3 regions of the Cellvibrio sp. GW822-FHT04B05 genome follow, and region 2 is predicted to be linked to each of the others. Evidence: predicted binding sites of a transcription regulator. Region 2 holds the regulator's gene; each other region holds the start of a gene.

Region 1 (10,282 bases), on a different contig from region 2:
CAGCAAATCGCAGCAATCAAGGAATTTTACGGGATTCAGGAGCATTGCCTAGAAAGTCTGTTGCAGGCAGCGCCGGTTTAATTTTCTTGCATAAATAAAAAAGCCCCTGTTGTGCGAATAATCGGGGCTTTTATTTTACTGGTTTTGATTATTTCAAATTCATACAACTTGCGTAATAGCTGACGGTTGCCGGCCAATCTGAAAATACACCAATCACACCGGCGTCTTTCGCCAGCACATGCAATACATTCATCATGTCACCGTCATTATTCAGCGCGGGAGTGATGGTTTGATAATACCAACCGCCACCATTTTTTAACGGACCTGCGCGCTCGAATGACCAGGTAATTATTTTCAATCCGGCTTTTTTAGCATTGGCTGCATAATCTGATGCGATGACTTTGTTGTTTTTGTCCAGCGCAACAAGTGCCCAAAGCGGTGGAGCGACAATTCTGAAACCTTCATCGGCGTACATTTGCAAATCAGCCGCAGTTGGTAAATCGGCGATGCTATTGGCATCATCCAAAAATACGGCTTGTTTGCCAAATTCAGGCTCTTTGCTGATCCAGTAGCGCACATCCTGGATATCAAATGATTGCGGCCACACATCGCGTGCTTTAACGCCTGCTTTGCGATATTCATCAATCATTTGTTGTGCATACATGGCTTGCGTATAAGTGCCATTAAAAGGCATAGCCACGCTGGCTGATTTAAGTTCGGGAGTCATTTTTACGCCGAGTTTTTTAAATAATTGAATACTTTCGGCATGAGTCAGTAATGTGCCTTTATCGGCGTATAAGTCGGTGCGCCATGCAGGAGTGCCTTGTAAGTATTCCGCAGCGGTGGTTGCCTTGGGATTAAATGCATCCATTTTTCCTTGCAGGGTTTTAAATTCGGCGAGTGTGATATCGCTGGTGCAGCAATTTGCACTGGCCGCTTTACCGCTCACCGGATCAAAAGGGGAAAAATTCTGGCTGCATTTACTTGCTAAGGATGAGGTAAGAATATTAGTCGTAGTGTGCAGATCGCATTGCGAATGGCGACAGACGAGTTGTTTATCCTTAGTGAAAGTGACATCGCATTCCAAAATACCTGCGCCCATTTTAGCAGCGGCTTCATAAGACTCTTTGGTGTGTTCAGGAAATTGCAGCGGTGCACCGCGATGGCCAATTGAAAAATTGGTTTTTTTAATTGGATCATTTATGCAGCTCTGCAATTTCTTTTTTAACGCTCCTTCGTCCATGTCATTGATTAAATAAAACGGGCGCGGCCCTAACTGGATACTTGGATTCTTATTATCATATTTGTACCACTGCTCATCCCTGTCGCCGTGGGCGCAGGCGGTAAACGGAATAACAAATATCAACACTAAAGCACTGGTCAGTAAATGGATTGTGCGCAACATGGAAACCTCCTTTTGTAAGTTGGATTGGTCTATAGCGATACAACCCTAGCGAGCGAATATGAAGGTAATTTGCTGATTTTATGACAGCTCTGCGATGGGTGGTGGTTTTGTGTCCTGTTTCGCATTCGTTGGAGTGTCATGAAATACCAGGATTCCGGATTTACGGTAGGTTTGGTGTGACTTCATTGTATGTCGTTTTAAAAATGTTGACTTATTTATTAATGCTCTTGTCGCTCAACTACTTGCCAGCACAAATTGGTGAAGCAAAACCGGTTGCCGATGCATTGGTGAAACAGCTGTGTGAAATCACTGAAAGGTCTGTAGCAGCCGCAAGTTATTATTTTAGTCATCTGCAACAGTTTTGAAATGCGATGGGTGGTTGATCCGGAAAAAGCCTCATGTTCGCGTACCGAGGATAGCAATTTGCTGGTGGTCGGTGGCTTGCCCGTTACCTGTAATCTGACCTTGCCAGTTGCCTGTATTGCTAAAGCGGCGGCGTGTACATCGGGCGTAGGCTTCCAATACAGTAAATACAGTGGCAGGCCAGAGATTAAAGAATCGCTGATGACTGGGCGTATTCAGGCGGCTTACATACTGGCACTGCTGGTGATGGATTTACAGAAATTGCGCGACGATCTTTTGCGTGAACTGGGGATTGAGTGTTAATAAAAAAGCCGGCGTTTGCCGGCTTCTCTTTTTCGGGCAATATACCCTGCAAAAATGATTGTGTTATTCATTAAATGAATAGGGATCGAACCAGAGTGATTTATCATCCAGCGGCGTTTTTTCCGGAAGTCCCGGATTTTCCAGGCGGATTAATGTCCGGTTTTTCAAATTGGCTTTGGTGATTACATCTTTAACAGTGGGATCATTCATAAAGTATTCGTTAAAGCTGCCATCTTCGATCGCAATGCGTAAACCTCGCTCAATCTTTTTGGCCAATTCCGGCTTGTTTTTGCTCACAAAAAAATAAAAAGGATTGGTGTAGGAAATAAGGAGATTTTTTTCCACATCCAGGGCAAGATCGGGATAGCGTTGCATTTCCCCCCAGGGTTCATGTACGCCGCGTGGATAGGCATCAAAACGGCCACCGTCGAGCATGTGAAAAAGCCCTTCGTACTTTAATACCTTTACTACATTCAGTTTATTGGCTTCCAACACGTGGGTATCGGCCCAGAAGCGCCCTTGGCCAAGTGAAACCTTGCGCAGATCCTCCAGGGTTTTTATGTTGTCGAATTTATTCTGGGTGCCCTTCCTGATCATCAATACGCGATACCCCAACAGGCCGCGATACATCGGAATGCGGATTGGAAGCAGTCGCTCTTCAAGGTTTTTGGTTGATGCATACCAGACGACATCCAGCTCATTATCAATCAGCATTTGTACCATGCGCTCTTCGCTCGCATTAGGTACGGCTTCCTGCCACTCATAGTTGCCGGGAACTTTGCTCAGGGCAAGCTTCAACAAGCCTTTGGAATAGGTTTCAATGCCGTTATTGCCCTGCACTAAACGTAATGGTTCTGCATGAACGTAAAGGGATGTTGAAAACAGGTAGGTGAACAGACTTGCGATGAGCCATTTGCGATAGTGAAAGAGCCAACCGAATTGAGCCATTATTTTATTTTCCTCTGCTCGTTAGTGGAATTCCCTAATCCTAGTTTATTTTGGTGCAATTGCATGGAAGTTTTAATATCGAAGAGCGATAAAAAACCACTGCACCCGTTGAGGTTCCATAAGGAAGAGGTGCAGTGGCGAAAGCAGCTTATCGCCTTCACCTACCGTGGCTGACAGTAGGGGAGGGATAAGTGATTGGAAGCAGGTGCATCACCAAATGCCAGAAAAACTGCTGGGGAGTAGTCTTACTGTTATTCGCGCAACGCACCTAAACACGTACAAACCGCTGAGTGGTGATTCAGTTGTTTGTATTGTTAATGGCCGTGTGGGCAGCCATTAACGGCACCGGCGAGTGTGGGCTAACCGGTGCTTACAGCAATCGCCGCTACCTAGTTGTCCTTGTCCGTGGTGGTGGCTGTTTTACTGTTCAGGGTTACAGGCTTTTCATAGGTAAAAGGCTGTAATAATTCATCAGGCTTGCCCTTGCAGGCTTTAGCCAGTAATTCACGACGCTGGGCAAGCAAAATACCAATGGCTTCGCTGTACTGCTCATCAATACCGGGAATATTTTCTTCAATTAGTTGGGTGATATTGGCGGCAAGCTCCAGGTATTTATCGTGCTCTTCTGCGACTTTTTTATCTTCAAACATACTGCCATCCCGATCACATAGCCAAACGGCGATTACTGCCATTGTGTAAATCCTCAAAGTTGTTACTGTTTTTATGTACAGTATAGGTCGGTGAGAAACTTGTCAACCGTTGTGTTGTAAGGTGGGGTATAAGAGGTCGGTACATCATTAGCCGTTAAAAATTCACGCCTGCCCCCAGCACATAGCTGCTGTCTTTAATGCTGCCTAATGAATGTTTGGTTTTGTCGTAGTTATATTTAAACGACAGATGAATATAGTGTGTGAGGTAATAGCGCAGACCTGCACTGCTATTGACGATGTAGTCCACATAATCCAGATAAACATGGGATATTTGCAGGTCGGCAAACGTCTCCAATTTACGATCGAACCAATATTGCTGATAGTCGAGTTTACTGCCCCAGCCATCCACTTCTGTATCAAGTGATCCGCTACGTAGCCAGAGATGGTTGTAGGCGATAATGAGATCCAGCTTGTCCTCGCTTTCACCCCAAAGGCGATAGCCTGGTCCTACACCAACATAAGAATAACGGTTGTGCGTATTACCGCCCTCTTCGCGATAAGTCGAGTCGGTACGCAGCAGCCAGTGTTCATTAAATAAATAGTCGAGTGTGTAATTGTATTCCTCGGTGTCCTCCGAGACTTTGTGGTGTTCCTTATCGCGGTCTACTTCACCTTTAAGTTTGTGGCGCCAGCGCATGGACTCCAGGCTTAGTTCGGTATTGATGTGCAATTTTTCTTTGCGTTGCTCATCGTTATCGACATCCAGTGTGGTCTCCAGCAAGCCGGATTTTTTCCAGTGCGCCTGTGGCGGCGTTAATTTCAGATCGTGGATCGCAATATTTTTTCCATCGACTTTTACGTAGCCTTGTTTGTCACTCTGCTGGATGCGTATTGAATGTGGCTTCAGGTTAATTTGCCAATGTTGTTTTGCATCGGTATGAAAACTTTGGATTGCGTTGCTATCCAGCGAAATTGTTCCCGCATAGGTGGTATTGATTTTCAGCTTGCTATCGGAAACGTCGGTGATATTGCCGCTGATGCGGTCACCGTTGCGCAATAGCACTTCATCCGCCTGCGCAATTGTACAGGCGGTGAAGATTCCGGTCAGACAGATACTGCGGATTATGGTGTTGGCGTTTCGGATTTTTTGCACACCAGCTCTGGGGTATTTTCGCCGAGAATAACTTTTGCTTCGCCTTGATGTTCCCAGAATGAAGTGCCCGCACCTTCGTATTTGCTGCCGCTGGCGGCGGGAACCGACTGCAACTCAATCGCCGAATTATCGCGCTCCAGTACGACGATGCCGGGTTCAGTTGCATAAAAAGTGGCGATCAACAGTAATTGCGGGTTATCGCTACAGGTAAAAGTGATGGGGCCGACTTTGCTGGTTGCCTGATGGTAGTCATGCAAAGCCTGCGGGCTAACTTTGGTAAACGGACGCAATTTTGTGTAGTCAACCGTGTCGTCGCAACTGTTGTCCGTTTCGCAATCGTTCACGCCGTTATTATCGGTGTCCCAGGTGGGATGCAGTCGCACCACCGGTATGGCGGTACTGCTGGAACTTGCAGCATCAACCGAAGGCGTAGAGCTGACGACATTTACCGGCTCGGGGGTTTTAGGGTCGCAAGCGGTAAGTAAAACCGCTAAGCCGCCGAGGGTGATGAGGCGCCAATGTGAATTAAAGTGCATGGTATTCTCCTTATAGCGGACAAGTGTTGTATGTGAGTATATCAGCCGTGGATAATGCCGCATCTTTTTGCCCGCGCAGGATCCATCCGTGTCTGAGTTACCTTCTTCTCCATCTGAAAAACCGGCTCGGCCAAAAAGCCTGCTGCGTTCCAGTCTGCTTACCGGCTCAATGACTATGACCTCGCGGGTGTTGGGTTTGATCCGCGATATTGTGCTGGCGAGCGTTTTAGGTGCGGGTGGGGCGATGGATGCCTTCAGTGTCGCGCAGAAAATCCCTAATTTCTTCCGTCGCTTGTTTGCCGAAGGTGCCTTTTCGCAGGCATTTATTCCGGTGCTGTCCGAGTATCGCGAAAAGGGTTCCCACGCGGCAGTAAAGGAGCTGGTCGATAAAGTCGCCGGTTGCCTCGGCTCTATACTGGTATTGGTGACCCTTGTGGGCGTGATCGGCGCGGCGGGTGTTTCGATCGTTTTCGCACCTGGCTATTTATCCGATCCCGCCAAGTTTGATTTGCTGACCGAACTGGTACGCATTACCTTTCCCTACTTGATGCTGATTTCCCTCACCGGTTTTGCCGGTGCCATCCTCAATAGTTACGACCGCTTTGCCATCCCCGCGATTACCCCGGTTTTCCTCAATGTCTTTATGATCGCCGGCGCGCTGTTGATAACGGATTTTTTCCCCAGCCCCGCTCACGCGTTGGCTTGGAGTATTGTCGTTGCCGGTATTTTTTCGCTGCTGTTCCAATTGCCTTTCTTGCGCCAAATCCATTTATTGCCCTCGCCAAAGCTGGATTGGTCGCATCCCGGCGTAAAGCGTATTTTGGTGTTGATGACACCGGCGCTGTTTGGGGTTTCGGTGAGCCAGCTCAATCTATTGCTGGATACGATCATCGCCACCCAGTTAGGCGATGGCGCGGTGAGCTGGTTGTTCTATTCCGATCGCTTGGTGGAGCTGCCCCTGGGAGTCTTTGGTGTGGCGATTGCGACGGTGATTATGCCGGGCCTGTCGCGCTTGAGTGCGGCGCAATCAGGCGAAAAATTTAGCCAGATGCTGGATTGGGCGATCCGCTTTGTAGTGTTGATCGCGTTGCCGGCCACGCTCGCCCTGGTGATCCTTGCGGAACCTATCCTGTTCACGCTCTTCTATCACGGCGAGATGAAGTTGTCTGACATCCTTATGTCTACTTATAGCTTGAAAGGCTATGCGCTGGGATTATTCGCTTTTATGCTGATCAAAATCCTGGTGCCGGGCTATTTTGCACGGCAGGATATGAAAGCGCCGGTGCGCATCGGGATTATCGCCATAGGCGCCAATATCGTGATGAAGCCGATAGTGGTTATCCCGATGGTGATGCTATGGGGGCTGGGGCATGTCGGCCTGGCATTGACCACGGCGCTGGCCGCTTACGTCAACGCTTATCTGCTTTATCGCGGTCTGCGTCGCCAGCAAATTTATATTCCGGCGAGCAACTGGCCGAGCCTGTGGCTGCGTTACGGCACGGCCAATCTGGCGCTGGTTGCCGCGCTTTTGGGCTTCCTGTACTTCTGGAGTGACTGGCATGATTACGGGGTTATCGAGAGAGTTATCCGCTTGACGATCGTCTGCGTGGCGGGGCTGAGTATCTATGTGTTGATGTTGCTGGCAGTTGGTGTCCGTTTGCGCGATTTCCGCGCGCATCATCAGGGGCACTAAAAGCCGCTTTCATCCTGTATACTTCACGCCTCTTTTTTGGTCGATCTTGGGTTATATCGAGTGCAGGCGCCGGAAACACTACCTTCGCAGACGCGGTCGTTTATTCGCGGGTTATACAACCTGCGTGCATGGCATAAGGGCTGCGTGGCCACCATTGGTTCGTTTGATGGTGCTCATCTTGGGCACCAGGCTGTTCTCCGTCAGTTGATCGCTGTCGCACAGCAGCATCAGTTACCTGCGGTAGCGATAGTGTTTGAACCCCAGCCGCACGAGTTTTTCTCCGGCGACAAAGCCCCCGCGCGCCTGATGCGCCTGCGCGAAAAAGTGCAGGCATTATTGGCTGCGGGCGTGAACCGTGTGTTATGCCTGCAGTTCAACCATGAGCTGCGCAATTTGTCGGCCGATGCGTTCATCGAGAAAGTATTGGTGAATGGCTTGGGTATCAAGCATTTGGTGGTCGGCGATGACTTCCGTTTCGGTTGCGATCGCCGGGGTGATTTCTTCCTGTTGCAGCAAGCGGGCGCCAGGTTCGGATTCGACGTTTCAGACAGCGTCACCCTCAGCGTCGACGGTGAGCGCGTCAGCAGTACGCGCATCCGCCAGTTATTGGAAGCCGGTGATTTTACCGGGGCTGAAAAACTGCTGGGGCATCCCTATACCATCAATGGCCGCGTCGCTTACGGTAAACAGCTGGGGCGCCAGTTGGGTGTGCCAACCGCCAACCTGCACTTGCGTCGCTATCGTTCGCCTCTGCATGGGGTATTTGCGGTTACCGCAAAATTCCGCGATGGCAGCGTCCATCAGGGCGTGGCTAATATCGGTGTGCGCCCGACAGTGAATGGAGTGAGCAAGCCGTTGCTGGAAGTGCATCTGTTTGATTTCTCACGCATGGTTTACGGTGAAATGATTGACGTATCGTTTCACAAGAAATTGCGTGACGAAAAAAAATTTGCATCACTCAATGAGTTGCGTGCGCAATTGCACAGCGATATCGAGCAAGGTAAGGCATTTTTTACTGCGGCGAACAATATCGCACCTAATTAGTCCCTTGCCCGATGTATCAGGAGGCTGTTGCCTGAGAGGGCGCTTAACCTGACCGTGAGAAAGGATTGAGATATGAGCAGCACCTGGCAACAAATCAGTTCGACAGTGGTGGCGGAGTTTTCCGATCTCAAGGATGTAGGCGAATTGACCACTGTCATCGTCCGTCTGTTTATGGCTGCATTATTGGGTGGCATCCTGGGTTTTGAGCGCGAGCAACGCGGCAAAGCGGCGGGAATCAAAACCCATATGTTGGTGGCGATTGGCTCGGCATTATTTGTGTTAATTCCGCTGCAAGCCGGAATTTCAGATGCAGAAATGAGCCGCGTAATGCAGGGAATTATTACCGGTATCGGTTTTCTCGGTGCCGGTGCAATTTTAAAAGGGCATGATGAAAAAGACCTCAAAGGCCTGACGACTGCCGCCGGTATTTGGGTAACCTCTGCAATTGGTGTTGCGGCCGGGTTAGGGCGGGAATCCCTGGCAATAGTGTGTACCTTTTTGGCATTGGTTATTTTGATCGTCATGCCCAAGGTAATTGGTGTACTTGAAGGCAAAAGTGAAACCAGAGACGAGCCCAAAGAGAAGCAATAATATTTGGCAATTTATCGCCAATTCATATTCAAACATTTGTTAACAAGTTGACCGTGAATCATGACCGATTACAAAGCAACACTGAATCTGCCGACTACCGGTTTCGCGATGAAAGCGAACCTCGCCCAGCGCGAGCCGGATATGCTCAAGCAATGGCAAACGAGTGATCTCTACCAACAAATTCGTGCCGCGCGCGCGGGTCGCGAACAGTTTATTTTGCATGATGGCCCTCCGTACGCAAACGGTGATATCCATATCGGTCACGCGGTTAACAAAATCCTTAAGGACATTATCGTCAAGAGCAAAACCCTGAGTGGTTTTGATGCTCCCTATGTGCCCGGCTGGGACTGTCACGGTCTACCGATTGAACACAATGTCGAGAAAAAAATCGGCAAAGCCGGCGATAAGGTTGATGTAAAAACCTTCCGCAACAAATGTCGCGAATACGCTGCCAAACAAGTTGAAGGTCAAAAGGCTGACTTTATCCGTTTGGGCGTTTTCGGTGAGTGGGATAATCCGTATCTCACCATGGATTACAAATTCGAAGCCGACATCATCCGCGCGCTTGGAAAAATCGCCGACAATGGCCATTTGCACAAAGGCTTCAAGCCGGTGTATTGGAGCGTGGTCGGCGGCTCAGCACTGGCTGAAGCGGAAGTGGAATATCAGGATAAAACCTCTTTCTCCATCGACGTGAAATTTGCGTTTGTCGATCAAGCTGCAGTTGAAAAAACTATTGCAGAATTGAGTGGCAGCGGAAAAATTTCGCTGGTGATTTGGACTACGACACCCTGGACATTACCGGCAAACCAGGCGGTCTCGGCCAATGCAGAAGTCGATTATGCATTGGTTCAAGTTGGCAACGAGCGTCTGTTGGTTGCTGAAACATTGATTGGCAGTGTGCTTGCGCGTGCAAAAATCGAGAGCCACGACATCGTCGGCCGTGTAAAAGGCGCAGCGCTGGAAAACTTGCTGTTACAACATCCTTTCTATGTCCGTCAGGTTCCGGTAATTCTTGGTGATCACGTGACTACCGATGCTGGTACCGGTTTTGTTCACACTGCCCCTGATCACGGTGCCGACGACTTTAATGTCGGCGTGAAATACGGCATAGGTACGCTGAACTATATCGATGATCACGGCACCTATCGCCCGAACGTAGCAATCTTTGCTGGCGACCACGTATACAAAGTGGATGAAAAAGTCGTTGCATTGTTAATCGAAAAAAATGCATTGCTCGCGCAAGGTAAAATCACGCACAGTTTTCCACATTGCTGGCGCACTAAAACCCCACTGATTTTCCGTGCGACACCGCAATGGTTTGTGAGCATGAGTAAAAACAATTTGCGCGATCAGGTTGCGCAAGCGGTAGAATCAGTTGAATGGGTGCCGGATTGGGGCAAGGCGCGTATTGATGCTATGCTCGCAACTTCACCCGATTGGTGTATTTCCCGTCAGCGTACCTGGGGTGTCCCCATCGCGCTATTTGTAAACAAAGAAACGCAAGAATTGCATCCGGAAACCGCGCGTTTAATTGAAGCGGTTGCGCAAAAAGTAGAGCAGGGCGGAATGGATGCCTGGTTTGAATTGGATGCC
Region 2 (10,282 bases):
CTTTTGGCCCTCTTGTTTCACAACTTGATGCTCGAATCGAGAGTCTTCCTCCCAGACAAGGGCTAGGGTTCGGTTTGTCGGCTTCAGATATATGCGGTTTGATACTGGAGGGCGAGGCTCAGCTGGTGCTGCTCAGCGGTATTGAGGATTTACGCGTGGGTGATGGTTTTTATATCCCGACAAAGCAACCTTACCAATTATCCAATGTCTCTGAAACGGAATGCAGATTATTTCGTTGTTCGCTTTTTGTGCATAAGGTGTAATTCGCGCAAAATTTTGTGCGTTATAACCCGGCTGCCTGCACTCCTGTAAGGCAAGTCTGCGCTGGCCTGCTACACTCAAATCCAGATTTTCCCTCCTCGTTCCTTATTAGAAAGAGAGATTAATTATGTTTCAAGGACAAGCCCTAAAGGTTTCTTTGCTGCCTGATGGCATCGCTGAATTAACCTTTGATCTGCAAGGCGAATCGGTGAACAAATTCAGTTTGCTCGTCGTTTCTGAACTCCAGCAAGTACTCGATCTACTCGAAAAAGCAAAAGATGTTCGGGGATTGTTGGTCAAAAGCGCTAAAGATGTCTTTATTGTGGGCGCCGATATTATGGAGTTTGGTGCCGTATTCGCTGCTGGCCCTGAACAGATCACGGGCCATTTAGCCACCAATAATCGCAACTTTTGCCGTCTCGAAGATTTACCCTTTCCTACGGTCGTAGCGATTAACGGATTTGCGCTGGGCGGTGGTTTGGAATTTTGTTTGTCCTGCGATTACCGGATTGCCAGTACTGCGGCCAAAGTTGGCTTGCCAGAAACTAAATTAGGCATTATTCCAGGGTGGGGAGGCACTGTTCGCCTGCCCCGTGTTGCCGGACTTGATACTGCGGTTGAATGGATCGCGGCCGGCAAAGAAAATGATGCAGAAACTGCATTAACTGCCAGAGTAGTTGATGCTGTTGTTGAGCCTGCAAAATTAATTGATGCTGCACTGAATTGTTTACAGCAATGCATCAGTGGCAAGTTTGATTATCAAGCGCGCCGTACGCAGAAAAAATCGCCACTCAAATTAAATTTCATTGAGTCTATGATGGCTTTCGAAACATCAAAAGCATTTGTGGGTGCACAAGCCGGGCGCAATTATCCTGCTCCGGTAACAGCAATTAAATCCATGCAAAAGGCTGCCGACAAAGGCCGCGATGAAGCATTGCAAATCGAAGCGGAAGGGTTTGCAAAAATGGCGCAAACTCCTGTTGCCCAATCCTTGGTTGGTATTTTTATCAACGAGCAAATTCTGGGTAAAAAAGCCAAAGGGTGGGAGAAAAAAGCCGACAAGAAAATCGCGCGTGCTGCAGTATTGGGTGCAGGAATTATGGGCGGTGGTATTGCTTATCAATCGGCGTTGAAAGGTGTGCCGATTAAAATGAAAGACATTGCCCAGCAGGGAATTGATCTTGGTTTATCGGAGGCGAATAAATTATTAAGCAAACGTGTTGAGCGTAAAAAATTAACCGCAACCGAAATGGGCAATGTATTAAACCGTATTGAGCCCGCATTAACTTACGATGGTTTTGAGCAGGTAGATATCGTTGTCGAAGCCGTAGTTGAAAATCCTAAAGTGAAAAAAGCTGTATTAGCAGAGGCAGAAACAAAAGTCAGTAGCGATACGGTACTCGCATCAAATACGTCGACTATTTCCATTACCTATCTTGCCGAAGGTTTGGCGCGCCCGGAAAATTTCTGCGGCATGCACTTTTTTAATCCGGTACACATGATGCCGTTGGTGGAGGTGATTCGTGGAGAAAAGACCTCAGACAACGCTGTCGCTCGCACGGTAGCTTATGCAAATGCGATGGGTAAAAAGCCTATTGTCGTAAGAGATTGTCCCGGGTTTTTAGTGAACCGTGTGTTATTCCCTTATCTGGCTGGTTTTGCGTTACTGGTGCGTGATGGTGTTGATTTCCAGCGTATCGACAAATTAATGGAGACGTGGGGCTGGCCAATGGGGCCTGCTTATTTGTTGGATGTGGTTGGCATTGACACAGCAGTCCACGCAGAAAAAGTGATGGCCAATGGTTTCCCTGATCGTATGCAGCGCGATTTCACATCTTGCACTGATGCATTATTTGCCGCTGGTCGTCTCGGTCAGAAAAATGAAAAAGGTTTTTACAATTACGAGTTGGATAAAAAGGGTAAGCAGGTAAAAGTTGCCGCTGCTGAAGCGGCTGATATTCTCGCGCCTACTGTCCAGGGCTCAATTGAAATCAGCGATGAAGATATTATTGCACGCATGATGATACCCATGGCGACTGAGCTTACTCGCTGCCTTGATGAAGGCATTGTGGAAACTGCTGCGGAAGCTGATATGGCATTGGTTTATGGGACAGGTTTTCCTCCGTTCCGTGGTGGTGTATTCCGTTGGATTGATTTTATCGGCGCACAAACCTTTTGCGATATGGCCGCGAAATTCACTGCCCTCGGCGCGCTTTACCAAGTGCCGGAAAGCCTCAAAGCCAAAGTGGCTAACAACCAAAAATTTTACGGCTAAGGAGTCATAAGAATGAGCTTACAACCACGCGACGCCGTTATAGTTGATTACGCCCGCAGCGCCATGGGGCGCTCTAAAAATGGTTGCTTCCGCCATGTGCGTGCTGATGATATTTCAGCTGCGATTATCAAAGGCCTGTTGGCGCGCAATCCAAAACTTGATCCGAATACCATTGATGATTTGCTCTGGGGTTGTGTAATGCAGCGTGAAGAGCAGGCGTTTAATGTAGCGCGCAATATTTTATTGTTAGCGGGTTTGCCTCATACAATTCCCGCCCAAACTATCAATCGCCTATGTGGCTCCTCAATGTCGGCCTTACATACAGCAACGGTGAATATTCGTGCCGGGCAAGGTGATGTTTATCTGATTGGCGGTGTTGAGCATATGGGGCATTTGCCGATGTATGAATCAATTAATATCAACCCGTTGTTGGGTTTATCTGTCGCTAAGGCGGCGGGTAATATGGGCATGACTGCTGAGTACCTTGCACTCCTCCATGGAATCAATCGCCAGCAGATGGATGAGTTCGGTGCTCGTTCTCATCAGCTCGCTGCAAAGGCTCGTGAATCAGGTAAGTTTGCGCGCGAGATCATTGCGGTTGATGGACATAACAGTGACGGTTTTTTGATCTCTGTTGATCAGGATGAAACCATTCGCCCGGAAACGACGGTTGAAGCGCTGGCCAAATTGCCGCCGGTGTTTGATCCTAAAAATGGCCAGGTAACCGCAGGTACTTCATCGCAGCTAAGTGATGGTGCATCGGTAATGTTGGTGATGTCTGCCGAGCGCGCAAAATCCTTGGGACTAAAACCTATCGCCAAAGTAGTTTCTCTTGGCTTGGCGGGCGTTGATCCTTCGATTATGGGGTATGGCCCGGTGCCTTCTACGGAAAAGGCGTTGAAGGCGGCCAACCTGGCTATTGATGATATTGATGCGGTGGAGCTCAATGAAGCCTTTGCTGCGCAGGCGTTGCCGGTATTGAAAGACCTTAAGCTGTTGGATGTTATGAACGATAAAGTGAATGTTCATGGCGGCGCTATCGCTCTTGGACATCCATTTGGTTGTTCTGGGACGCGTATTACCGGCTCACTGTTGACGGTGATGCAAGACCGCGATTTGAGCTTGGGTGTGTCCACTATGTGTATTGGCCTGGGGCAGGGTATTACAACGATATTGGAGCGTTTGAATTAATCCAGGCTCCAATGCAACTCAATCAATAAAGGGTCAACTTGGGTTGGCCCTTTGTTTTTTTGGGTTACAAAATCATGCAAAAAATCCCGACCAACTTCTCCGGGAGGCTCTGTTAAACTGCGCGTTAATATTGAAAGGCCGGAAAACAAGCATTGATCCATTACTACACTGACAAAACCACTACCGCAGAGCTGCTAATTGAGCAATCAATACAGCATTTACGAGCTGCTACAAATGCTGGTTATCAGGAGCAACAGCTCATTATTCATTTCACCCATACCCAATATTATTTCCCAAGGCAGCCCACATTGGATTTGCTAGGGCTGATCCAGTTACGTCTTGATCATAATTCTGCACCGGTGATTGAAGGTTGTATTGCCATTTGCACACCTGAACTATTGGCGCAGATACAATCACTTACAAATACTGACGGTGCACTTAAAAGATATTCACAGGCTCACTCGCTACCTTGGTTGGTAATGTCAGAACCATGGTTGCTCGCACCTATTTATATTCCGAAGCCGTGGGGGCAAGAGATTTGGTACACGGGAATTGAAAGCCGCGGTCAGGCTGAGGTGGTTGGTGATGCAGGTAATATACCTTTACCTTGGCTATTGGAACTAATGCCTCGCCGACTCGGATTAAAAGATAGTCATCAGCTAATTTTACTTAAGGTGCTTGATCCTCTAGCCGATGAAATTTATGGCGATCTGTACTTCGAGCTACATCAGGAAAAGCAAGAAGTCTATGTTGTAACCCATATCAACCAACAGGCATGGCCCGAAGGGGTTGGTGCTATCCAATTGGGCTTCTCTGGAGCAAAGCGTCAGCTTTTCAACAACGATAAAGAGTTCAGGCAGGCTTACCTGTCAGCGGTTAAAGAATATGAGCAGGTACGGCGTGCGCTGGATAAAAAGCTGGATGACAAAAAAATCGATGCAGGACTTGATCCCAATGAAGCGGTAGGGACTGCTCAATTAATAAGTTGGATTAACGGGTTATCACAATCTATTGAAAATAAAGAACTATTTTGCAAAGAGGGGGTGTTACGTGGAGCAATGGATAGCTTTATTGCGAAATATCCTCTGGTTGTCGGTGATGTTGTGACCGTTCCCAAATTAGTGCCCCACGCATTACAACATGGGGTTAGGGTAGTCGAGTTCCAGACTCCCGTTTATGAGCGGAAAATTCTAAGCTTTGCCCAGAAGGTTTTGACCCAGGAACATTGGGATACTGAGGATGCGCTTGAACTGGTTGATATGGGCTTTTCCATGCTTCAACCATCCGAGACTCTGGATGTAACAGAGCAGATGAGGGTAGAGCGTATAGTCAATTTTGATGACTTTGAAGTTCAGCGCATTCAGTTGGATGGTGACTATCTATTAACCAGTGATGAGTACGCAATTGTGATAGTGGTACAAGGACATCTGGATTTACATGGCGTTGGCACTGCTGGTGGATACCAGGCTGGGCAAGCGTTATTTATACCGCGAACAGAGCAGGGATGGTTAGTCTACGGCTCAGATTCCTGTATCTTTCTTATTGCTTCACCGCATTAATCCCGGAGTGTAGCAAATAGGTTTTAGATTAATTGGGTGTTAGAATACGCGTCCGTTTCACACTGAGGTACCTATGTCATCTTTCTATGAAATTATTGAGCTGTTGAATGGCGACGTTGCGTTGGCGCGTGCTGACGATGAAAGCAATGAGCCTCTGGTGACAATCCGTTTTTCACAAGAATCGCTGGCTTTCCTGGGGGAAGAAAAGTTTCTGGTCGCTAAAGCAATGATTGAGGCAGGAATGGAAGCTGCAGGTGATATTGCGGACCAACAGGCAGAAGCCATGTTGGACGATTTGGTAGAGGAGTTAAGTGATACTGAGAAGTTGATGCTGCACTAATAGGAAAGGGTATACCGCTTCATAACACAATTGATTCTTTGAATCTACAAAAAACCTACAAACGCTTTCTTTGCCTCCCTGCATTATTCCGATCCTCCAAGCAAGCTTGTCCTGCAAAAATCCTGTAACTAAAAACACTCAGCGAACCCGCAACAATAATCCTTGGCAAGAACCGGTCTTGGCTGCCAGTTCAAGTTGAGCTAGTTCTTTATCGGTCAATTTTCCAGGGCTTGATATCACTGTATGGCTATTGCCAGCCGACAATGCTTCCCAGGTAATCCACAGCAATGTTTGCGGATTTTGGCAGTGAATTACCCGAATATAACGCGTATTAACGCCGTAGGATTCAAGTAGCTCACGGCTGATATTGTGTGGTGCTATCCAGGTAATCCAGCGATCGCTACATGCATTGCTGAGGAAGGCAATCATAGGCAAAAGCAATGCGACTTGTTCGGGTGAATCACTGGTTAGTACCAGCTCGGTTACGCCGCTCGCAGGTTGCTGGCGGGCTGTACTGGTTGGCGGTATTACACGGGCAAGATTAGTCACGACGAATCACTCCTACACTAAGACCTTCAATACTGAATTCCTGATCACGCATATCAACCTGAATCACATCGAACTCGGGATTTTCCGGCCAGAGTTCAACTTGTGGTTTGTTGCTGACTCGCTTGAAGCGTTTTACGGTTACTTCTTCGCCTATACGTGCAACAACAATTTGTCCGTTTCTAACCTGGTCAGTTTTATGAACTGCCAGTAAGTCACCATCAAGAATGCCCGCATCTTTCATGCTCATACCGTGTACACGCAGGAAAAAATCGGCACTGGGAGAGAAAAAGCTTTGGGGAATGTTGCAGTAGTCTTCAATATGCTCTTGCGCGAGTATCGGATTGCCAGCGGCAACGCGACCGATAATAGGAATACCTGATTGCACATCGGGCAGTTTTATTCCGCGAGAAGCACCCGGAATAATTTCGATGGCCCCTTTACGTGCAAGTGCTTTGATATGTTCTTCGGCGGCATTGGCTGACTTAAAGCCGAGAATGCGGGCGATCTCAGCACGCGTCGGCGGATAACCGGTTTCTTCCGCATACTGGCGAATAAGTTGTAGTACCTGTTCCTGGCGCGGCGTTAAGTCAGACATGATGCACTCCTGAATCTGTTTATTTGTACAGTGGTTGTGATTATATACAGTAATTCGGGTTGTGCAATAGTTTTTCAATCTGGTGGTTATTTCACCCTGCCATAGTAGATGCCCTGCAATACCGCATTGGATTGAGTCCGAATCCATAAGGTCAATCCGTCATGCATTCCAGTCCCTCATTTTGCAAACGCAAATATCTGCTGTTGTCCGGCAAGAGGCGATGATTCTGTAACTTGCAGTTTTTAATCCATGAGCAATATAAAACCCTATGCCTGTTGAGGTGTCGGTTATAAGGATAGTTTTTTGCATTATTGCCGGATTCTGGTTAAAGGTTTTTGGGTTTATGCCGTTAGCTTATACGGTCACTGATTATTCAGTATGAGCCGTCAACAGCAATGCAAAATTCAAACAATTTGTGGTGATTTATGAATGCTTATTCTGCCGTACAAAATTATTCCAGCGTAAAAGTTCACTCTGGTGTTGAAACTGCGTCACCTCATCGTTTAATTCAAATGTTGTTTGAAGGTGCATTGGAGCGTATTGCCCAAGCTAAAGGCGCCATGGCGCAAAACCAAATCGCCCGCAAAGGGGAATTGATTAGCAAAGCGGTCGCTATTGTCGGCGGATTGCAAGGCAGTTTGAATGACAATGAAGGTGGCGCGCTCGCAGCCAATCTTGATGGGCTTTATGACTACATCATTCGTCGTTTGACTCAAGCCAACTACGAGAATAATCCAGACTATCTTGACGAATGCGGGCGCTTGCTAGGCGAGATAAAAACCGCTTGGGATGCAATCGGCAATCAGGTGTAGAGAGGGTTATCATGGCAATTTATCTGGTACCAGCACCCGACTATCGTGGCGAGGCTGGTGTAATGGCAATGCGCAATTTGCAGCGTGAGTTGAGCAAGGCGCTGCATGTGGAAGACTGGGAACGCGTCCGCCACCTTGATCGTATTTGCGTGCTGTTAATCGATAAGGTAATCACTGCAAATCGCGATGATAAGTCCACCCTGGTCTGCGCCTTGAGTGAATTAAAAGGTGTGTATGCGGGCTTGATCGCACAATGCCAGCGTGAGGTAACCTTTCTTCAGGCGACCTGATATTGAGTGTTTATGGCTTATTTGGCAGGGGACTTGTGAAAAAAAGTGTTAACGGATACTACTTCATAAGGTTTCTAAAACAACTCTCTTATAGCAAAACTCGCAAAAACGACTTAGCCCTGCTAGCCTTAGTAAACATAACTGCTAGCAGGGGATAGTCCGTGTCTAACTACAATCCACAAGAAGCGCTGAAACAATATCGCCAGTTGGGTATTGAGTCAGAAGTCAGCCATGCTTCACCGCATCGTTTAATTCAATTATTGTTTGAAGGTGCATTAGGTCGCTTGGCGGCAGCTCAAGGTGCTATTGAGCGCGGCGATGCTGCGGCTAAAGGTGAATTGTTGGGCAAGGCCATCAGTATTGTCGGTGGTCTACGCAGTTCGTTGGATATGGGAGCTGGCGAATTGTCAGAGCGTCTTGATCAGCTCTATGAATATATCAACCTGCTACTGCTTGATGCATCCAGACACAGCGATCCAGAAAAAGTAAATGAAGCAATTCAATTGCTGAAGACGGTTAAGTCGGGATGGGATGAGATAGCCCCGCAAGTATCTTCAGAGCAGTCGTAAAATATTGTCAAATTCCCGAAAAATATTGTGAGCGCGATTTTTATTCTGAATGTAAAGTTAAGACATTCTTTTGGCGATTAATTATTCGAGTTGATTAATTAATGCTAAAGCGCCAAAAACATTTCGCCATAAATTTGACTAAGAACCCAGCCTCGTCTATTACTTACTCCAATAAGTCATCTCACCGCCTTGAAAGAATATTTCTTATGCGTTTTCAAGGTTTTGGCATGGAATGAAAAAGGTCTTGGGGTATGTGGCGCAACAATAAAGTTCTTGTTATTGACGATAATCAGTCACGCAGACACGATTTAAAAATCCTGCTGGATTTTCTCAGTGAAACAACGCTTACGTCAGCCAGCGAAACCTGGCAGGCGACTGTCGCTGAAGAAAATAATGGTGAAGATTATGTCGCTATTTTTATCGGTGATTATCGTGACAGTGGCCAATCACTCACGCATCTGCTGAAAGAAATCCGTTCCTGGAATGACGAGTTGGCAATTGTACTGATCGGCGATGAAAACCAGAGCGCGGATGAAAGTTTGGATGACCTCTACCGCTACATGGTTATTGCAACACTCTCTTTGCCTCCTACCTACAACAAGCTTGTTGATACGCTCCACCGCGCGCAGTTGTACCGTGAAGCGCAATCCACCAGCAAGCGCCAGCCACAGCGTCGCCCCGTGCATTTGTTCCGCAGCCTTGTCGGCACCAGCCGGGAAATCCAAAACGTGCGCGAGATGATGGCGCAGGTGGCTGATAAAGATGTATCAGTCCTGATTACCGGAGAGTCGGGTACTGGTAAAGAAGTGGTTGCGCGTAATCTGCATTACAATTCGCCGCGTCGTGACAAACCATTTGTCCCGGTTAATTGCGGGGCAATCCCGGCGGAATTATTGGAAAGCGAGTTATTCGGCCATGAGAAAGGTGCTTTTACCGGCGCAATTAATTCACGCGCCGGGCGTTTTGAACTCGCGGAAGGCGGTACGTTATTTTTGGACGAAATCGGCGATATGCCACTGAATATGCAGGTCAAAATTCTGCGTGTGCTGCAGGAACGTTGCTTTGAGCGTGTGGGCAGTAATAAGACGCAGCCTGTTGATGTACGCATCATTGCGGCAACCCATCGCAATCTCGAACAAATGATTCTTGAAAATACATTCCGCGAAGATTTGTTTTATCGCCTGAATGTATTTCCGATTGAATTGCCATCGTTAAAAGAACGCTCGGAAGACATTCCTTTGCTGATGAATGAATTGGTCTCGCGTATGGAAAGCGAGCAGCGCGGTTCTATTCGTTTTAATTCAGCGGCTATTATGTCACTCTGCCAACATGAGTGGAGCGGTAATGTGCGCGAGCTTGCCAATCTTGTAGAGCGCATGGCGATTATGCATCCCTTCGGGGTGATTGGCGTGCAAGATTTGCCATCCAAGTATCGCCACGTTGATGTAACTGATGAAGATTTTGTGCACGCTCCAGCTAAAGCCAATGGCATTGCTGGTTCGGGTAGTACAGGTTACGTGAGCATGAACGACACACCGTTGTTGCCGGAGCAGGGTATCGATTTGCGTGAGTACATTACCAATTTGGAAATGAGCCTTATCCAGCAAGCGCTGAATGATTGCGGTGGTGTCGTCGCGCGTGCAGCAGATAAGCTCTGCGTTCGTCGTACTACACTGGTGGAAAAAATGCGTAAGTACGATATGCAACGCTAGTCTTTAAATTATCCACATAAAAAATCCCCGCGATAAACTGCACCCAAAAGTTGGACATATGTCCGACAGGATAAGGTGCAGTTTATCGCGGGGATTTTTTTATGTAACTGTGTATTACTATTGAACGTA
Region 3 (10,282 bases), on a different contig from region 2:
AGGGCAGAGCAAAGGATTTCAGTGGGACAACAACAACAATTTAATTTCCGAAAGGGATTCGCTCAATCGTTACAGCTATCACACATACGATGTTCACAATCAGCACACCAGTATAACCAATCCGATTAATGCTTACATTCAGAGCTTTTACGATTCTGCGGGTCATGTAAAGCAGGTTATTGATGGTAAAAATAAGTCAACAAGCTACGAGATAGATGGTTTAGGTAACCATGTAAAAGTTATTAGCCCTGAAAGCGGCGTTAGTAATTATGTCTTTGATAATGCCGGAAGAGTGACGCAGATGACTCGTGCTAATTCTGTTTCAACCTCTTATACCTACGACTCATTAAATCGCGTGACAAGTGCAACGTCAGGATCCGGCTCTGGCACCCAGTCTCTGACGTGGACTTATGACAACTGCACAAATGGAAAAGGGAAATTGTGCTCAGCATACAATGCAACAATGGGCCCCGGAGCTGGCAGCAACGGTGCACCTGTCACAATCGCCTTTACCTATAACAAAGATGGTTCATTAAGCACGCAAACAACCGGTATTCAAGGCATCACAAGTTATTCAACAAGCTGGTCATATAATGCTAATGGCCGTGTATCCAACATGACTTATCCGAGCGGCAATAGTGTCGCCTATGAGTATGATAATTTGGGGAGAGCTAATGCGGTAAAAGTAACCATTGGCGGGACGCAGCAAACGCTTGCAAGTAACATCAACTATTACTCATATGGGCCAATTGCAAACTGGACTTATGGTAATGGCACTACCCGCTCGCTGACGTACGATTTGGATTATCGTTTGACCAATATCAGTAGTGGAGGAGTTCAAACGATAAGCTATGGCTATGATAGTAATAACAACATCACTAATTATACGTACGGCCCGAATTACACCGAATATTTTACATACCAATATGATGCGTTATCACGTTTAACGAACGTTAGCGGGTACATGGTAAATGATAATTACACGTACGATCTGAACGGTAATCGGTTAACAGCATCAACGATGTATGCAACTAGTAACTATGTGACCTCATCCGGATCTGATCGCCTCGGAAGTATCACCGGAGCATCACCTCGAAGTTTTCAATACAATTCTATCGGTAACCTTATTTCTAAATCGGGCTCTGGGTCATTTACCGAATACACTTATGATGCATTCAATCGAAAGTTCGCAGTGACAGTAGGCGGAATGACGAATGTATACTGGTATAACGCGCTGAATCAGCGTGTTAGAAAAACCGGCTCAGTGAACGTCAATTATGCATACACACCTGATGGATTTCTGCTGGGTGAAACCGCTAACAATTCACTTTCTTTTAATCGTGAATATATCTGGTTAAATGGGAACCTAATCGGTTTGATTCACAATGGACAATTGTATTACGTTCACACTGACCATATCGGTCGCCCCCATGTAGTCAGCAACACAAGCAACGTAGTAGTTTGGAAAGCATACAATAAACCATTCGAAAGAAGCGTAGGGGTAAGCCAAATTGGTGATTTGAACATCGGCTATCCAGGGCAGTATTACGATAACGAAAGTGGCCTCTGGTACAACTGGCACCGTTTTTTTGATGCAACAACTGGCCGATATACGCAGAGTGATCCAATTGGACTTGCGGGTGGGATGAATACTTATGCTTATGGAGAAAATAATCCAGTGATGAATACTGATCCGACAGGCCTTTTATCAAATTATGGAATACCTGATATCTATAACACAAATCAGTATGGCCCTACTGATGCGGATCCTTGTGGTTGTCTTGTAAGTGCTATAGGCCTTGATACTCTTTTAGGGGCTGGCGCAGTTGGAGGTGGTCAACCAATTTTAGACAAGCGCTTCACTCAGGTTGGAACATCACAAGGAACATCCCCGATTTCAAAGGGATTATCTAACGCTTTTCCGCAGAGAATGCCGTTCAAAGTATGGGCTCCTACAACTAATAACCCTTATGCAAGTTCGAATAAAGTTGGGCGCGTTGCTGGTCGGTGGGTTCCTTTTGTTGGTTGGGGAATCATTGGTTCAGATGTTCTAGGCTATTCACAATGTATAGAAAAATGTATGGAGAACGAATGTGGAAAAAAATAAAACTTATTCAAGTGAAGACATAAAACAGTTTGTATCAAAAAGCCTTTCGATACCAACTCATAGAATATCCGATGAAATGAGCTTGCATCACGATTTAGGCGTTGATGGTGATGACGCTGAAGAGTTTTTAGCCGAATTTTCAAAAGAATTTGATGTTAATTTGAAAGAATTCAATTTTGTCGAATATTTCGGTGGTGACTCCTCACCGACCCCATGGAAATTTGTTAAAGAAGTAGTAACAAAATCGAATCTTGCTACGAAGAAAAGACTAGAGATCCGTCACTTGTTACTAGCTGTAATTAATGGAGAGCTCAGCCCCAAAATAATTAGCCATAATTAGTATGGCGCTATCAAGAAAATCTGTTGTAAAGGGGCGTGTGGAATGATTCAAAAGAACAAATAATTCTTTCATCCTTCCTAAATTAACTGCATTTTTTGCATTAAGTGCCCCATCTAATAATTATACAGAATCATCCTGAAAGGGATTTTTCAATGCGTTAGATGGGGCAAATTTTGCCATCGAAATAGCAAGTCTTTTATTGCAAATCAACATAACAATAAGCAATGGCGCTCAGGACGCTGTATTGCTGTTTGCTTTAATGCCGATTTGAGATAACGGTAACGTATGGCAGTCACTATTGGAAAATTATTTTCGCTAGTTAGTACAGAAAAAATATCATGCGTTACCTGAATATAAGGCGTTTCCCCAATCAGAATTAACTTGGCATCGCGAAAATCGTCACCGTGAAACTTGAGTTGTCACAGATTCAATCAATAAACTGAAACTAGATCTTCACACTGAACGAAGAAGCTACAACTCATGAAAATAATTACCATACTGAGAGGGTCAGGCACCTAGATATTCTGCTTTCATGTATTAATAGTTAATTCAAGACTAATACTTAATATCCGCTTTGGGCACAAAGCAGTCCCAAGCACTGGCATTTTTAAATTTCTTTTATTTCTTTATTGAAAAAGAAAACCCCCAATGCATCAGCACTGAAAAACGCTCGGTGTGACGAGAACGTTAATTAAAGATCATGGCGTGTGTTGCGCCAGCTTGTATTACAGGCCGTTACTGCATTCTGGTAATGGTTAAGATAATGCTGCTCGGGTAATTATCAGTAGAGAGGATTAGCGCTGGGATTCAGCGCTTGGAATGCGGTGCTTGATAAAGATATTGGTTGTGATCCACCAACCACAGCTCGCGGTCACGGCAAGTGTCTACCAGGTAATCAATAAACCGGCGCACATAACCTGGCATGTATTTATCTTTCTGGAATACCAGGCTGAGGGTTTTGGTTTCCATGCATTCTGCGAGTGGCAATGTTGACAGCTCGCCGGATTGCAATTCATCGCAGCACATAAATAAAGGTAAATGCACCAGCCCGAAACCCTGGCAGGAAAATTGTTTGGCAAGGATAAATTCATTTACCACCAATTGCCGGCATTGTTGCAAAGGCCAATCGCGTCCGGTATTGGCCAAACTTTTACTGACCATAATGTAAGTGTGATGTTGCAGGTCATCAGCAGTTTGCGGCGGGCTGATTTTTTTCAGATAGCAAGGGCTGGCAACCAGCCCGTAATTAATTTCACCCAAGCGCCGTGCGACCAGCGATGAATCTTCCAACTCCCCCAAGCGAAACGCCAAATCAAAACCATCGCCTGCCGCAAAACTGCTGCGATCACACAGGCTGATATCCAGCTTGATGGCCGGATGCATTTCCATAAACGTCATAAAGTAATTGCATAGGGCTTTGCTGTTGCACTCGTGGGGCAAGCTTATTTTAATATGGCCTTCCATCACCGTTTGATGCTCTTGAACCTGGGCATTGGCCAATTCGATTTGCTGGATAATCTGGCAGCAATTTTGGTAGTAGGTTTGCCCCGCACTGGTCAGTTGGAAATGGCGGCTGTTGCGCGAAATAAGGGTTACCCCTAGCGCGGCTTCCAATTGCGCTAGTTTGCGGCTGATGGTTTGTTTGCTGCTATTTAACTGCTTGCTCGCTGCAGTGATGCTGCTCAGTTCAGACACTGCATGAAAAACATAGATGTCGTTTAAATTAACGCTGGATGCCATAAACCCCTCAACAAAAGTTGACGCAGAAAATAAAAGTACTGCTCTACTGAGTCCTGTAGAACCCGCTGCTTGCTGAGGAAAAGCCTTAGGTTGGTATTAATGACACGTAAATAGTCGAGCCAATAAATCCTGTTTCCAGAGAATGGTGCGTTGGTGTTAGTGGTGACTTGGGTTGCTTAATTCCATTTTTATTTTTAATTGTTCGACCGATTTATGATTAGCCTTTTGGTCACGGCTTATTTAACACAGCTTTTCTTTAATTGACAGTCAGCTTTCGTGTTAAAGCTGCAACTTAATGTCCCGATTATTTTACTCATCAAACTCTATTTCAGCGAATAGTATCTGCTCCTTGCTATTGAATAACAAATAAATGGGAGCATTGTGATGCAATACCAACGACTTTTATTGCTTATAGCCGGTATTTTTCCTGCTGGTGCTAATGCACACGTTAAATGGTTTGTGGAAGAAAATCACGCATTTACTGAAGCAGGTTACGTTTTTGATAGTCTTTTTGCATTTATCTTGCTGGGTGCATTTTTATTTATTGCAGGCGCCAGCCTGATGCAGTGGCAAGCCAAATATAACGCGCGCATTCATTGCTGTTTATATGCGCCCATCAATAAACACTGGATGAAAAACCCATCGCATTACATTAATGCACTATTAAAGTTTTCATTGGGTCTATTATTTCTTGCTAATTTGGTGCAAGGACATTTTATTGCGCCCAATTTTGTTGCAGACGGCAGTATTTTTAAATATGTACTCATTCAGGCGTTGCTGATTTTACTCCTGATTGTGAGCGTAAAACTGTTTGCAATTGCGCTGTTTGTTTTTTCATTATCCTTGTTTGCCTTTTTTCCTGTTACCAATGCTATCGATTACGCGTCGGAATTAATTGCTTTGAGCATCGCTCTTTTCTTTACCAGCCCGGGTTATGCCGATGGTAATTTGAAAATAAAATGGTTGCGCATGGAGCATCGCTCTTTTGCATTGGTCATTTTGCAATTGGGTTTGGGAATCCAATTAATTATTCTCACCTTCCACGATAAGTTATTGCATCCGGGTTTTGGTTTGGCGTTTTTGCAAGATTATCCGATGTTTAATTTTCCACATTATTTTGGCTGGCACAGTTTTACCGACACCCATTTTGTTTTCGGTGCAGGCATGGCCGAGTTGTGTTTTGGTTTATTGCTGGTGACCAATATTGCACCGCGAATTGCATCGCTATTGATTGCGATTATTTTCACATTGACAGGATTTGTATTGGGGCCGGAGGAATTGCTCGGCCATGTACCGATTATCGCAATGGCATTGGTTCTGTTGCTAACACCTGCGCCGGGTTCGGTAACACAGGAAGAGCAATTGGCTTCACAGTTATTGCCTGATTGATTAGCTCGATCAACCAAAAATATCCAATAGATGGCTGGAGCAATCAAAAAAGTCGCCATCTGTCTTTATTTTGCAATTAGCCGTCTCGGCGAAGAACACTTTAATAGACAGATGCCAACCGCTATCTTAATCTGCCCCAATCATTCGCCAGCGACTTATTTTTAATAATGGAAACCTCCCGAAATACCGCTGATAGCCCTTCACCTGAAGTGATACACGATCAGGAATTTATCGTTGTTTACCGTGGTCTTGATGCAGACTTATGTAAAGTAGTCATTGATTTGTTCGATCAGGACAGCAGCAAGTGGCGCGGAAAAATCGGCCGCTCTGATGGGGTTAACCATCAGGAAGAAACCAAAAATTCCTGGGACCTGGAAATAACGAACGAAGGTAAATGGCAAGATCTTTTCCAGAAAATCCATCCGCAAATCCAGGCGTGCATGGCGGACTATTTGTCACGCAGCCCGGTATTAACATCATTCCCTCTACAGGTGACGGGATACAAAATTCAGATGTATCCAAAAAATCAGGGTTATTTCCGCTGGCATGCAGATTCGTTAGGGCGCAATGCGCGCAGTCGCGTTGCAGCCATGGTGTTGTATTTGAATGATGTGGAGCGAGGGGGCGAGACAGAATTTTTCCACCAGCACATCAAGATCGCGCCAAAAGCCGGTTACCTTATGATGTTTCCTGCCGGTTGGAATTACATGCACTGTGGGCATGTACCTGAATCAAACGATAAATATATTATTTCGTCGTTTATCAAGATTAACGACTGATCTTGCCGGCTACCAAAAGCTGCACATTGTCCTCCGTCATCTCAACCAAAAATATCCAGTTGTCCGTCCGGTTTTTTCACTGCCGGGATGCTCAAAGGTTTGCGGAACAGGCTGCAATCCAGTTCGCCGTAGCGACGGCTTTTATCCAGGCCGTAACGCTTTAACCCTTTTATAAAACGTTGGCGGATCATATCGGCCCATAAGCCTTGGCCGCGCATACGGGTGGCGAAATCAGCGTCATAATCTTTTCCGCCACGCATGTCGCGGATGCGGTTCATCACCCGTTCGGCGCGTTCAGGGAAATGGGTTTGCAGCCATTCCTGAAAGAGCGGATTGATTTCCCACGGCAAACGCAACACAGTGTAACCTGCCGCTGTTGCACCGGCATCGGCAACAGCGCTCAGTACTTTTTCAATTTCCTGCTCGGTGATAAACGGAATTATTGGCGCTACGCTCACCATGGTCGGAATTCCCGCTTTTGCCAAACGCTCGATCGTCTGCAAACGCCGCGTTGGCGATGCCGCACGCGGTTCCAGAATGCGCGAAATGCGGTGATCCAGGGTTGTGATAGTGATCGCCGCTGCCGCGAGATTTTTTTGCGCCATCCCCTGCAATAAATCGATATCGCGTTCGATCAGCGCTGATTTGGTAATCATCCCCACCGGATGATCGCATTCATAAAATACTTCCAGGCACTGGCGAGTGATCTTTAACTCGCGCTCGCACGGTTGATAAGCATCCGTATTTACCCCAAAGGCGATGGGGCTCGGTTGATAATTTTTATGCGCCAGCTCGCGCCGCAATAATTCTGCTGCATTGGTTTTGGCGTAAAGGCGGGTTTCAAAATCCAGCCCCGGTGATAACCCAAGATAGGCATGGGTCGGCCGCGCAAAACAATACACACAGCCGTGCTCACAACCCCGATAGGGGTTAATTGATACGCTGAACGGGATATCCGGCGATTGGTTGCGACTCAGGATCGTTTTGGCCAGCTCGGGCGTGATACAGGTCTTCAATTCGGGATGAATATCCATGTCATCCTCGTAGGGTTTCCAGCCATCGTCCACGGTGTCGATTAATTGCGTCTCAAAACGGCCGGCGATATTGCTTATCGCCCCACGCCCCTTAAGCGCTTGTGGCTTGGCGGCAACCCAGGGAGCGGGGTCTTCGAGGAAGTCATCGTCTGCCATGAATTGCACCACGGTACTGTATGTAAATACAGTATTCTAGACTAAGGGCTGTGGTTAGGAAAGCCTTTTGACCAAGACCGGATTTGATCCATTTTATATAACCTGCACCATTTTGCGTTTAGTGCGCAAACTGGTGCGACCGGGTTTGGCAATTTGTCGATTATGGAGTGGTGGCAGCCTTGAGCCGCCACACCACAACAGTCTGCTACAGACATTAAGCGTCTAATAACGATAAAGGTATCCGCTATGTTCAAACTCAATCGCGCTATCGGCGTGCTCTTTGCGCTCGCCACCCTGATCGGTTTTACCACACCCGCTATCGCCAAGCCGTACAAGGCGGCGGAAATCTATTCGAAGCAAACCTACAAATACGGTCGCTACGAGATGCGTATGCAGGTCGCCAAAGGCAGCGGCGTGCTATCCACTTTCTTCACCTACAAGAATGGGTCGGAACAGCCGGGAGTTTTCTGGGAGGAAATTGATATAGAGATATTCGGCAAGAACAACGCCACCCAATGGCAGAGTAATGTCATTATCGGTACCAATCGCCCTACCACCAAAACCGAAGGTGTGCACACTATGCCCTATTCATTAGGCGATGGTTATCACACTTATGTACTCGAATGGACGCCAAGCTACATCGCCTGGTTTGTGGATGGCAATCAGGTCCGCCGCATTAACGGTGGGCAATTTGTCACTGGTTTGACCAGCCCGCAAGACCTACGCTTTAATCTCTGGGCCGCGAATATCGCCGAATGGGTGGGCGCATGGAATCCGAATATCCTGCCGGTGTACCAGTTCGTGAATTACATCGAATACAAACCTTACGTGGCAGCGACCAACAGTTTCGGCACCGGCTGGCGCGATGACTTTAACAGCTTCGACACCAATCGCTGGAGCAAAGCCAACTGGACCTTCGGGGAAAACCTGGCTGACTTCGAACCCAACAACGTGGTAGTTAAAAACGGCACCCTTATTCTCGCATTAACGCGTGAAGGCCAGACGGGTTACACCGGCACACCACCTGTTGATGGCGGTTCAACACCTGCGCCAAGTGTATTTATCGAAGCGGAAAGCTTTAACGAAGTCGGTGGCAGTGTGACCGTTGCAGGCGGTACTGTGGGTTATATCGATGCGGGTGAATGGTTCAAATACAACAATGTGAACATCCCGCAAACCGGTACTTATAAAGTGGAATATTTTGTCGCCTCGGCGTTGAACACGGCGCAATTTACGCTGGATAAAAACGGCGTCGGCCTGGGTACCATCAGCATACCTAACACCGGCGGCTGGGGAACTTATCAGGTGATTTCACACAATATTTACTTGACTGCCGGTGCACAAAGTTTGGCGATTTATGCCAACAACGGTGGCTTTAATATCGATTGGATCAAGCTGACCAAAATCTAGTAGTGTTTCCGCTTTGGGGTGCGGGTGACTCCCGCCCCTGTTTTTATTCTGTCGTTTTTACTTTCTGATTATTTTTGTTTTTGTTAATGAGGTAAAACTTATGCGTCGTTTGTTGTATGTGTTTTTAGCGATCACTACGGGTTTGGCTGCCCAATTTGTCCATGCCAAGGCATACAAGGGGGCAGAAATTTATAGCAACAATACCTATCTCTATGGCCGCTACGAAATACGCATGCGCGTCGCCAATGCCAGCGGTGTTTTATCCACTTTTTTTACTTACAAAAGCGGTTCGGAAATCGGTAATACGTTTTGGGAAGAAATTGATATCGAAGTGTTCGGTAAAAATAACGCAACACAATGGCAGAGCAATATTATTCTCGGTAGCTCGCGCCCGACTATCCACACCGAAGAAACGCACACCGCGAACGCATCACTTGCCGATGCTTATCACACTTATGTTTTGGAGTGGACGCCCGATTATGTTGCCTGGTTTCTGGACGGCATCGAAGTGCGACGCATTACCGGCACCAGTACAATAACAAGCCTTACCAGCCCGCAAAGTTTGCGCTTTAATATCTGGTCATCTGAATCAGTGCCTTGGGTAGGCGCGTGGGACGATTCCGTGTTACCGGTTTACCAATTCGTAAATTATTTTGAATACAAAGCTTACAACGCAACGACGAAAACGTTTGAAGGTGGCTGGCGCGATGATTTTAACAGTTTAGATACCAGCCGCTGGGGCAAGGCCAACTGGACTTTTGATATGAACCGCGTCGATTTTGTCCCGGAAAATGCGCTGGTGAAAGACGGCATTTTGATTCTCGCGCTTACCAAAGAAAACGCCACCGGTTTTAGCGGCACGCCACCGGCCGATGAACCGAGCAGCTCAAGTGCAAGTTCCGCTAGCCTTTCCAGCTCAGCAGCAAGCCTGGCGAGCAGTGGTGGTTCAAGTGCGGCGGCCAGTACAGCGGCAAGTTCGGTTACAGCAGTCAGTTCAACCGCTGCCAGTTCAAAAGCAGCCACCGGTAATTCCGGCGGTGGTGGAGGCGGTGCATTGCATTATGGATGGTTATTGGTGCTGGGTGCGTTGGTATTTGTACGCAGCGTGGGCAATCGTCATCTGCGTTAATTATTTGCGCCGCGCACAAATCATCACACTGATGGTCGTGCGCGGCGTTTTTTCTTGGGCGGATAAAAACTTGCTTCGCCGATAGGACGGGTTTTGAAACGGCGATGTACCCAGAGGTATTGGTCTGGCGCCTGGCGTATTGCATCTTCAAGGATTTTATTAATGCGCGTTGCATCAGCAACATCATCGTCGGTGGGA

The links. Region 2 encodes LexA, which represses DNA repair genes until DNA is damaged. Its sites were predicted from a motif close to ACTGTNTNTANANACAGT; they were not measured.
Region 1: AC1RJL_RS13395 (YebG family protein) is a predicted target of LexA. The motif match lies at 3,734-3,751, and genes of this name have one in related genera.
Region 3: AC1RJL_RS10620 (PA0069 family radical SAM protein) is a predicted target of LexA. The motif match lies at 7,561-7,578, and genes of this name have one in related genera.

What each region holds. Positions count from the first base shown of each region.
Region 1 is NZ_JBXAMU010000004.1:36,319-46,600, reverse strand. Features, by position in the region: gene AC1RJL_RS13420 (class I SAM-dependent methyltransferase) at 1-81, shown strand, start outside; gene AC1RJL_RS13415 (glycerophosphodiester phosphodiesterase family protein) at 149-1,405, opposite strand; gene AC1RJL_RS13410 (hypothetical protein) at 1,486-1,770, shown strand; gene AC1RJL_RS13405 (hypothetical protein) at 1,772-2,071, shown strand; gene AC1RJL_RS13400 (substrate-binding periplasmic protein) at 2,135-3,019, opposite strand; gene AC1RJL_RS13395 (YebG family protein) at 3,409-3,711, opposite strand; gene AC1RJL_RS13390 (DUF481 domain-containing protein) at 3,824-4,822, opposite strand; gene AC1RJL_RS13385 (MliC family protein) at 4,792-5,358, opposite strand; gene murJ (murein biosynthesis integral membrane protein MurJ) at 5,447-7,051, shown strand; gene ribF (bifunctional riboflavin kinase/FAD synthetase) at 7,112-8,095, shown strand; gene AC1RJL_RS13370 (MgtC/SapB family protein) at 8,168-8,686, shown strand; gene ileS (isoleucine--tRNA ligase) at 8,747-10,282, shown strand, end outside.
Region 2 is NZ_JBXAMU010000005.1:61,459-71,740, forward strand. Features, by position in the region: gene AC1RJL_RS16065 (helix-turn-helix domain-containing protein) at 1-263, shown strand, start outside; gene fadB (fatty acid oxidation complex subunit alpha FadB) at 386-2,536, shown strand; gene fadA (acetyl-CoA C-acyltransferase FadA) at 2,549-3,727, shown strand; gene AC1RJL_RS16080 (hypothetical protein) at 3,880-5,286, shown strand; gene AC1RJL_RS16085 (hypothetical protein) at 5,360-5,626, shown strand; gene AC1RJL_RS16090 (cell division inhibitor SulA) at 5,765-6,175, opposite strand; gene lexA (transcriptional repressor LexA) at 6,168-6,770, opposite strand; gene fliS (flagellar export chaperone FliS) at 7,196-7,582, shown strand; gene AC1RJL_RS16105 (hypothetical protein) at 7,594-7,872, shown strand; gene fliS (flagellar export chaperone FliS) at 8,034-8,441, shown strand; gene AC1RJL_RS16115 (sigma-54-dependent transcriptional regulator) at 8,693-10,153, shown strand.
Region 3 is NZ_JBXAMU010000003.1:136,052-146,333, forward strand. Features, by position in the region: gene AC1RJL_RS10595 (RHS repeat-associated core domain-containing protein) at 1-2,107, shown strand, start outside; gene AC1RJL_RS10600 (DUF1493 family protein) at 2,094-2,447, shown strand; gene AC1RJL_RS10605 (LysR family transcriptional regulator) at 3,255-4,187, opposite strand; gene AC1RJL_RS10610 (hypothetical protein) at 4,572-5,576, shown strand; gene AC1RJL_RS10615 (2OG-Fe(II) oxygenase) at 5,744-6,355, shown strand; gene AC1RJL_RS10620 (PA0069 family radical SAM protein) at 6,397-7,545, opposite strand; gene AC1RJL_RS10625 (family 16 glycosylhydrolase) at 7,792-8,955, shown strand; gene AC1RJL_RS10630 (family 16 glycosylhydrolase) at 9,056-10,084, shown strand; gene lpxL (LpxL/LpxP family Kdo(2)-lipid IV(A) lauroyl/palmitoleoyl acyltransferase) at 10,108-10,282, opposite strand, start outside.